Regions from separate parts of the Streptomyces sp. NPDC001515 genome, predicted to be linked through region 2. Evidence: predicted binding sites of a transcription regulator. Region 2 holds the regulator's gene; the other holds the start of a gene.

Region 1 (4,110 bases), on a different contig from region 2:
GTCGATGTCCAGGCACAGCGCGTCGTAACAGTCCGTAGTCATATGCAGATACGCGACGAGGTCCGTCGTCAGGATCTCCGTCCGCGGATCGGCGAGCGCCGGCCCCGAGATCCCGGCCAGCGGCCCGTTGCGGTGCCAGTCGACGATGGCCTCCTCCCGCTCGGCGACCGCGATCCGCCCCCACCGCGGCTCCTCGGCCGCCCGCGCGAGCGAGAACCCCACCCCCAGCCCCCCGATCAGCACCGCCGGCTCCGTCCGCTCCGCCGGCAGCGCCTCCAGCGCGGCATCGATCAGCAGCCGCTCGGAGCGCCCGTCCGACGTGTCCATCAGAAAGCACCCGTTGGCGATGATCTCGAAGTCGTCCCCCCGCCTGCGCAGAACCACCTCCCCGTACGGCCCCTCACGGCGGTCGAGGGTCACGGGGGCGAGGGCGTCGGGGCCGAAAGCAGCAGGCATGCGCGGATATCTCCGGTGGGTGTCCGTCGGTCGGTACCCCGCCATCCTGTCCCGGCGGGGGCGCGGGGGCCAATGGAGGCTCGGCCCCGGTCGGTTTCAGGGGCGCGGCGCCTTCTCCCCGTGTGTCGCGAGGTGTTCGGCGGCCAGCCACGGGGCCAGGTCGTCGATGAGGAGGGAGAGGTCGGCGGGGTCGGTGCCGGGGGTGCGGGCGAGGCGGGCGGCGTGCCGGATCTGGCGGGCCCGGTCGGGGGCGTCGGGGCGGTAGTGGGTGAAGAGGGCGGCGGAGTGGGTGAGGTCGCTCGTCCAGCCGTTCCAGGCGGGCATGACGAGGGTGAAGGCGGTGCGCACGATGCGGCGGGCCACGCCCCGGATCAGGGTGCGGCGGGCGTCGTCCGTGGTGGCCGCGGCGGCGCGGGTGCGCCAGCGGGGGAGGAGGAGGTCCAGGTCGCCGTTGGTCTCGCGGGCGAGGAGGGAGGTGGGGCGGTAGCGGGGCAGCCGGCCGGCGAGGTCGTCGCCGAGCAGCGGGGTGCAGAGGCAGGCGGTGAAGAAGCCGAGGTCGTGCCGTTCCAGCGGGCTGAGGAGCGTGTCGGCGGAGGCCAGCAGGACCCCGGCGCCGTCGATGACGTCGAAGGCGGCGTCGAGTTCCGCTTCGAGGGCGTCGGCGGCCTGTCGGTCCGCCTCCGTGGGCGCGGAGCGCAGGGCGATCTGCAGATCGAGGTCCGAGACGCCGGGGACGGCCGTGCCGCGCGGGATGCTGCCGTAGACGTACGCGCTGTCGAGCCGGTCGGGGCCGAAGGCGGCGGCGATCGCCTCGCGCGCGGCCGCGACGACGGGGGCGAACTCCGCGGCGACCCGGTCGAGCGCGCCCTCGCGCCGGATCATGCCGTCCGCGTCGAGGCCCCGGTCCTCGTACGTGTCCTCGGAGCGGGCCACTCCGGCCGGGAACGGCGGCGCGGTGAAGGCCACCCGGGCCGCCGGTGTCGTCACGTCGGCGTCGCCGCTGACCGCCCAGGCGGCGACCCGGGAGACCACGGCCGCCGGGACCGCCTCGCTGATCCCGGGAACGGCCGGGACATCCTGCGTGGCGTGGGCGTCGTGGGGGAGGACCACCCGGTAGTCCCGCTCCAGCGCGGTACGGGCCGTCGCCTGCACGCACATCTCCGACATCACCCCGCACACCGCGACCGCCTCCACCCCGGCCCCGCCCAGCAGCGCGCCCAGCGGCGTCCCGGCGAACCCGTCGGCCCGGGTCTTGCGGACCACGTACTCCGAAGGGCCGGGCTCGACGGGCAGGTGCAGCTCCCAGCCCGGGGTGTACGGGGCGTCGCCCGAGCCCGGGGCGCCGTCGTTCTGGAGGTGCACCACCAGGGCGCCCGCCGCCCGCGCCCGCGCCAGCAGCTCCGCCGTCCGCTCCAGCAGCGCGGCCGCGCCGGGGACGGCCCGGTCGCCGGTCACCCCCGCCTTCTGCACATCGACGACGATCAGGGCCTGGACGGGAAGCGGGAAGCCGGTCATGGGGTCATCCTGTCGGGCCGGGCGGACGCGTTCCACGGGGTTTCGGCCGGGGGGAACGCGGGGCGGCGGAACCGGGATCACCAGCGGCGGGGAGTCGGGACTACCGGGGCCTTCCGCCGTGTTGGCAGCGGTGTCGGGAAGCGGCGTCCCCCGGACGGCGTACCGCGATCGCTCACAGCGAACACACCCTCGGGAACATTGAGCGGCTCATATGCATTGAGTCCACATAGCTCAACTTGAATGCCGAAGGGGAGATCATGGCTACTGAGTCCACTGCCGTCACGCCGCTGGTTCTGCCTGTGCTGCCGCTCGACGACGAGGTCGTGCTGCCCGGCATGGTGGTGCCTCTGGACCTGTCCGACACCGATGTGCGCTCGGCGGTCGAGGCCGCGCAGGCCGCGGCCCGCGACGGCGGGGGCAAGCCCGAGGTGCTGCTCGTTCCGAGGATCGACGGCACCTACACCGGGATCGGTGTCATCGGCACCGTCGAACAGGTCGGACGGCTCTCCGACGGCGACCCCGGCGCGCTCATCCGCGGTCGCGGGCGGGTGCGGATCGGGGCCGGGACCAGTGGCCCCGGCGCCGCCCTCTGGGTGGAGGGGACCCGGGTCGACGTCTCCGTCCCCGACCCCCTCCCCGGAGCGGCCGCCGAACTGGTCAAGGAGTACAAGGCGCTCGCCACCACCTGGCTGAAGAAGCGCGGCGCCTGGCAGGTCGTGGACCGGGTCCAGCAGATCGAGGACATCTCCGCGCTCGCCGACAACTCCGGGTACTCGCCCTTCCTCACCACCGCCCAGAAGGTGCGCCTCCTGGAGACCGCCGACCCGGTCGCCCGGCTGAAGCTCGCCATCCAGTGGCTCGGTGAGCACCTGGCCGAACAGGACGTCGCCGAGTCCATCGCCAAGGACGTCCAGGAAGGCGTCGACAAGCAGCAGCGCGAGTTCCTGCTGCGCCGCCAGCTCGACGCCGTACGCAAGGAGCTGTCCGAGCTCAACGGGGACCCCGAGGACGAGTCCGACGACTACCGGGCGCGCGTCGAGGCCGCCGACCTGCCCGAGCACGTCCGCGAGGCCGCGCTCAAGGAGGTCGACAAGCTGGAGCGCTCCTCCGACCAGAGCCCCGAGGGCTCCTGGATCAGGACCTGGCTGGACACCGTCCTGGAGCTGCCGTGGACCGAGCGGACCGAGGACGCCTACGACATCAGGGGCGCCCAGGAGATCCTGGACGCCGAGCACGCCGGACTCCAGGACGTGAAGGAACGCATCACCGAATACCTCGCCGTGCGCAAGCGCCGGGCCGACCGCGGTCTGGGCGTCGTCGGCGGGCGGCGCGGCGGCGCGGTGCTGGCCCTCGTCGGCCCGCCCGGCGTCGGCAAGACCTCGCTCGGCGAATCCGTGGCGCACGCCATGGGCCGGAAGTTCGTCCGCGTCGCGCTCGGCGGTGTCCGGGACGAGGCGGAGATCCGCGGCCACCGGCGTACGTACGTCGGGGCGCTGCCCGGCCGTATCGTCCGCGCCATCAAGGAGGCCGGTTCGATGAACCCGGTCGTCCTGCTGGACGAGATCGACAAGGTCGGCTCCGACTTCCGGGGCGACCCGGCCGCCGCCCTGCTCGAAGTCCTCGACCCGGCGCAGAACCACACCTTCCGCGACCACTACCTGGAGGTCGAACTCGACCTCAGCGACGTCGTCTTCCTCGCCACGGCCAACGTGCTGGAGGCCATCCCGGAGGCCCTGCTCGACCGCATGGAGCTGGTCAGGCTCGACGGGTACACGGAGGACGAGAAGGTCGTCATCGCCCGCGACCACCTGCTCCCGCGCCAGCTGGAGCGGGCCGGTCTGGAGAAGGACGAGGTCACCCTGGAGGAGTCGGCGCTGCGCAAGCTGGCCGGCGAGTACACCCGGGAGGCCGGGGTCCGGAACCTGGAACGGGCCGTGGCCCGGCTGCTGCGCAAGGTCGCGGCCCAGCACGAGCTGGGCGACCGGGAGCTGCCGTTCACGGTGGGCGAGGACGATCTGCGCGGCCTCATCGGCCGTCCGCACCACGTCCCCGAGTCCGCCCAGGACCCGGCCGAGCGCCGCACCGCGGTGCCGGGCGTGGCCACCGGGCTCGCGGTCACCGGGGCCGGCGGTGACGTGC
Region 2 (4,110 bases):
ACGGCGAGCTGGTGGGCGGGTTCAAGTCGGTGGCCGAATCCCTGGAGACGGTCGTCGCCAAGCTGGGACTCCAGCAGTTCGGCAAGGAGGGCGAGCCCTTCGATCCGACGATCCACGAGGCCCTGATGCACAGCTACGCGCCGGACGTCACCGAGACGACCTGCGTGGCGATCCTGCAGCCGGGGTACCGGATCGGCGAGCGCACCATCCGCCCCGCGCGGGTGGCCGTGGCCGAGCCGCAGCCGGGGGCGACCCCGGCCGCCAAGGAAGAGAAGACCGACGACGAGGAGAGCGGTGGCGGCGAGGAGGTCTGACATCCTGTCCGACCACCAGGCCGCGCACCGCCCGGTCACGGGGCCTCTCGCCCGGACCCTGCCGCACACCGGCGGGGCCCGTACGGGAGGCCCCCGGCCGATCGTCCGGAAGGAGGGACGTCGATGAGTACGAAGGACTTCGTCGAGAAGGACTACTACAAGGTTCTCGGCGTCCCGAAGGACGCCACCGACGCCGAGATCAAGAAGGCGTACCGGAAGCTCGCCCGTGAGTTCCATCCGGACGCCAACAAGGGCGACGACAAGGCGGAGGAGCGCTTCAAGGAGATCTCCGAGGCGAACGACGTCCTCGGCGACAGCAAGAAGCGCAAGGAGTACGACGAGGCGCGCGCCCTCTTCGGCAACGGCGGCTTCCGCGCCGGACCCGGCGGCGCGCAGGGCAACTTCAACTTCGACCTGGGCGACCTCTTCGGGGGCGCGCAGGGCGGCCAGGGCGGTGCCGGCGGTTTCGGCGGCGGCGGTCTGGGCGATGTCTTCGGCGGCCTGTTCAACCGGGGCGGCGGCGGTGCCGGCACCCGCGTGCAGCCGCGCCGCGGCCAGGACATCGAGTCCGAGGTGACGCTCAGCTTCACCGAGGCGGTCGACGGGGCCACGGTCCCGCTGCGGATGTCCAGCCAGGCCCCCTGCAAGGCATGCTCCGGCACCGGCGACAAGAACGGCACCCCGAGGGTCTGCCCGACCTGTGTCGGCACCGGCCAGGTCTCGCGCGGCAGCGGCGGCGGCTTCTCGCTCACCGACCCCTGTGTGGACTGCAAGGGCCGGGGCCTCATCGCCCAGGACCCCTGCGACGTCTGCAAGGGCAGCGGCCGGGCCAAGTCGTCCCGCACCATGCAGGTGCGCATCCCCGCGGGCGTCCTCGACGGCCAGCGGATCCGGCTGCGCGGCAAGGGCGCGCCGGGCGAGCGCGGCGGACCGGCCGGCGACCTCTACGTCGTCGTCCACGTCGACGCCCACCCGGTCTTCGGCCGCAAGGGCGACAACCTCACGGTGACCGTGCCGGTCTCCTTCACCGAGGCGGCGCTCGGCGGCGAGGTCAAGGTGCCCACGCTCGGCGGGCCGCCCGTCACCCTGAAGCTTCCGGCCGGCACGCCCAACGGACGCACCATGCGCGCCCGGGGCAAGGGCGCCGTGCGCAAGGACGGCACCCGGGGCGATTTGCTGGTCACCGTCGAGGTGGCGGTCCCGACGGATCTGGGCGACGAGGCCCGGGACGCCCTGGAGGCCTATCGGAAGGCGACCGCGGACCAGGACCCGCGGGCGGAGCTGTTCCAGGCAGCGAAGGGAGCTTGAGGTGGACGGCCGACGACGCAATCCGTACGAACTCACCGACGATTCCCCGGTGTACGTGATCTCGATCGCGGCCCAGCTCTCGGGCCTGCATCCGCAGACGCTGCGCCAGTACGACCGGCTCGGTCTGGTCTCGCCCGACCGCACGGCCGGACGCGGCCGGCGCTACTCGGCCCGTGACATCGAGCTGCTGCGCACCGTGCAGCAGCTGTCGCAGGACGAGGGGATCAACCTCGCCGGCATCAAGCGCATCATCGAGCTGGAGAACCAGGTCGCCGCGCTCCAGCAGCGCGTCGCCGAACTCTCGGCGGCCGTGGACGGAGCGGCGGCGGCGATGCAGCAGCGCGAGGCCCAGGTCCACGCCTCCTACCGGCGCGATCTCGTGCCGTACCAGGACGTCCAGCAGACCAGCGCGCTGGTCGTCTGGCGCCCCAAGCGGCCGAAGGACTGACCTCCGGGGGCTGCGGGGCCCTGGGGGCCGTGCTGGGTCCGCCGGGGCCCGTACGGCCCGCACAGCGCCTTGGAGAGGCCCGTCATCCCGTTCGCCGGGGTGGCGGGTTTCTTCGTGCGGTGGGGCGGGGCGGGGTCAGGTCTCCTGGTCGAGGATGCCCGACTGGGCGATCAGATAGCCCAGCTGGGCCCGGCTGTTGCTGCCGAGAACGGCGGAGAGCTTGGCCACGTGGGCGCGGCAGGTACGGACGTTCATGCCGAGCCGGCGGGCTATCGAATCGTCGACGTGCCCTTCGACCAGGAGTTGCGCGATGGAGCGCTGCACGCCGCTGATCCCTTGGGGGGCCGGGTCGTAGGGCAGTTCTTCCAGCAGGGGCGAGGCGCGGTTCCAGAGTTGCTCGAAGACCTTGATCAGATAGTCGACCAGGCCGGGGTGGCGCAGTTCCAGCGCGACCTGGTCGTCGTTGCTCGCGGGAATGAACGCGACGGTCCTGTCGAACACGATCAGACGCGCGATGAGTTCTTCGAGGGTGCGGATCTCCACCTTGCCCTCGGCCATGCGTTCCGCGTAGGCGAGCGTGCCGTGGCTGTGGCGGACCGTGTGCTGGTACAGGGTGCGCATGCTGACGCCTCGGTTGACGACCAGCAAGCCGCGTTCCAGACCTTCGCGGAGGCGGTCCTCGCCTCGGTCGCCGCCCGGCTGCACGGTGAGCACCTCCGTGCGGCACTCGGCGGTGGCGAGGTCCAGGGCGGCGTTGATCCGGTGGTTTCCCTCCAGGACCGTGATGGCATGGGTGATGGGAGGATCCTGGGCGCTGATGTCCATGAACGGCTGGAAGGAATCGGCCAGTTCGAGGGAGAGGCGCCGCCGTTCCTGGATCTCGCGCTCGATCGGGTTGAGCCGTTGTGCGAGCGCGGCCGAGGGGGGGACGGGCCGGAGCCAGTCGGGGTCGTCCGGATCCGGGTGCAGAAGGGCGAAGTCCATGAGGCAGGGGGCTGGATCCACCTCGGCCCGCGAGATCCGGCCCGAGCGCAGCGCGCTGGCGTAGAGGCGTCCGCCTTCGGCGCACAGTTCGGTGATCCCATGGCGATGTGTCGCTCTTGCGTCATTTGTAGCCATATCAACACCCCCCAGGTTCCTGAACATGCAGGAACATGATGCATCGACCCTGTGGTGTTCGTGTGCCCAGGTGGGACATCGTCTTTGGTGCGGGGGAGAAGAATCCACAAGTGAGGACGAAGCCGACTATGGAAAAGCGAATGCTTCGCTCGGCGCTTGCCGTCTCGTTCGTCGCGGCCCTGAGCGTCGGAGTTCTGGCCACTGGCGAGATCAGCTGGAGCGCGAGGGCGGCGGCCGGGCCCGGCGAGATCAGCTGGAACGTCCAGGCTGTGAAGGCGCCCGGTGAGATCAGCTGGAACATCCAGGCCGCCGACAAGCTCGGTGAGATCAGCTGGTCCGCGCCGACGTCCCTTGTGAGCGCCTGACATGACCACCCCGCCGGACGACCGGACCTTCCGGCGCGAGATGGCAACGGCCTACCGCTCAGGGTGGCACTTCATCGACCTCGTCACGGCTCTCCCCCACCGTGGTGATTCGTTGATGGTCACTCTGTTCGGCGACCCGGTCGTCGTCGCCCGTGAGGACGACGGCGAGGTGCGCGCCTACCGCTGCCTCCGCAAGCCGCGCGGCGCGCCGCAGCCCGTGCGCTGTGCCATTCGGTACGACATGATCTTTGTGAACCTCGACCGGCGTGACCACCAGCTGTTCGAACCCGAAACCATTTCCGCCACCCCCCGCAGTGCCTGAGCGATCCCCCGTCGTTCCACGTCGCTCAGTCACTCCCCCACACAACGGCGCCTCCGTGACCTGAACACGGTGGCGCCGTTGTGCTGTCCGGGTACGGACGGACGCGGACGGCTTCCGACGGCTTCGGACGGCGGCGCGGTCAGGCCCGGCCGAGCGCCCGGTCGAGGGTGATCTCGATGACGACGCGGTCGGGGTTGGGCGAGGGGGTGCGCGCGTAGCGCTCGGTGTGCCGGC

Evidence for each region. The regulator HspR, encoded in region 2, represses chaperone genes until heat shock. The targets are predictions, from matches to a motif close to TTGAGNNNNNNNNNCTCAA.
Region 1: lon (endopeptidase La) is a predicted target of HspR. The motif match lies at 2,188-2,206, and genes of this name have one in related genera.

Annotation. Positions count from the first base shown of each region.
Region 1 is NZ_JBSFHN010000025.1:75,217-79,326, reverse strand. Features, by position in the region: gene ACWCXC_RS25310 (spermidine synthase) at 1-456, opposite strand, end outside; partial or broken gene ACWCXC_RS25305 (isochorismatase family protein) at 1,402-1,971, opposite strand; gene lon (endopeptidase La) at 2,229-4,110, shown strand, end outside.
Region 2 is NZ_JBSFHN010000014.1:21,349-25,458, forward strand. Features, by position in the region: gene grpE (nucleotide exchange factor GrpE) at 1-314, shown strand, start outside; gene dnaJ (molecular chaperone DnaJ) at 438-1,622, shown strand; gene ACWCXC_RS16465 (heat shock protein transcriptional repressor HspR) at 1,624-2,070, shown strand; gene ACWCXC_RS16470 (helix-turn-helix transcriptional regulator) at 2,206-3,189, opposite strand; gene ACWCXC_RS16475 (hypothetical protein) at 3,330-3,554, shown strand; gene ACWCXC_RS16480 ((2Fe-2S)-binding protein) at 3,556-3,876, shown strand; gene ACWCXC_RS16485 (pyridoxamine 5'-phosphate oxidase family protein) at 4,016-4,110, opposite strand, start outside.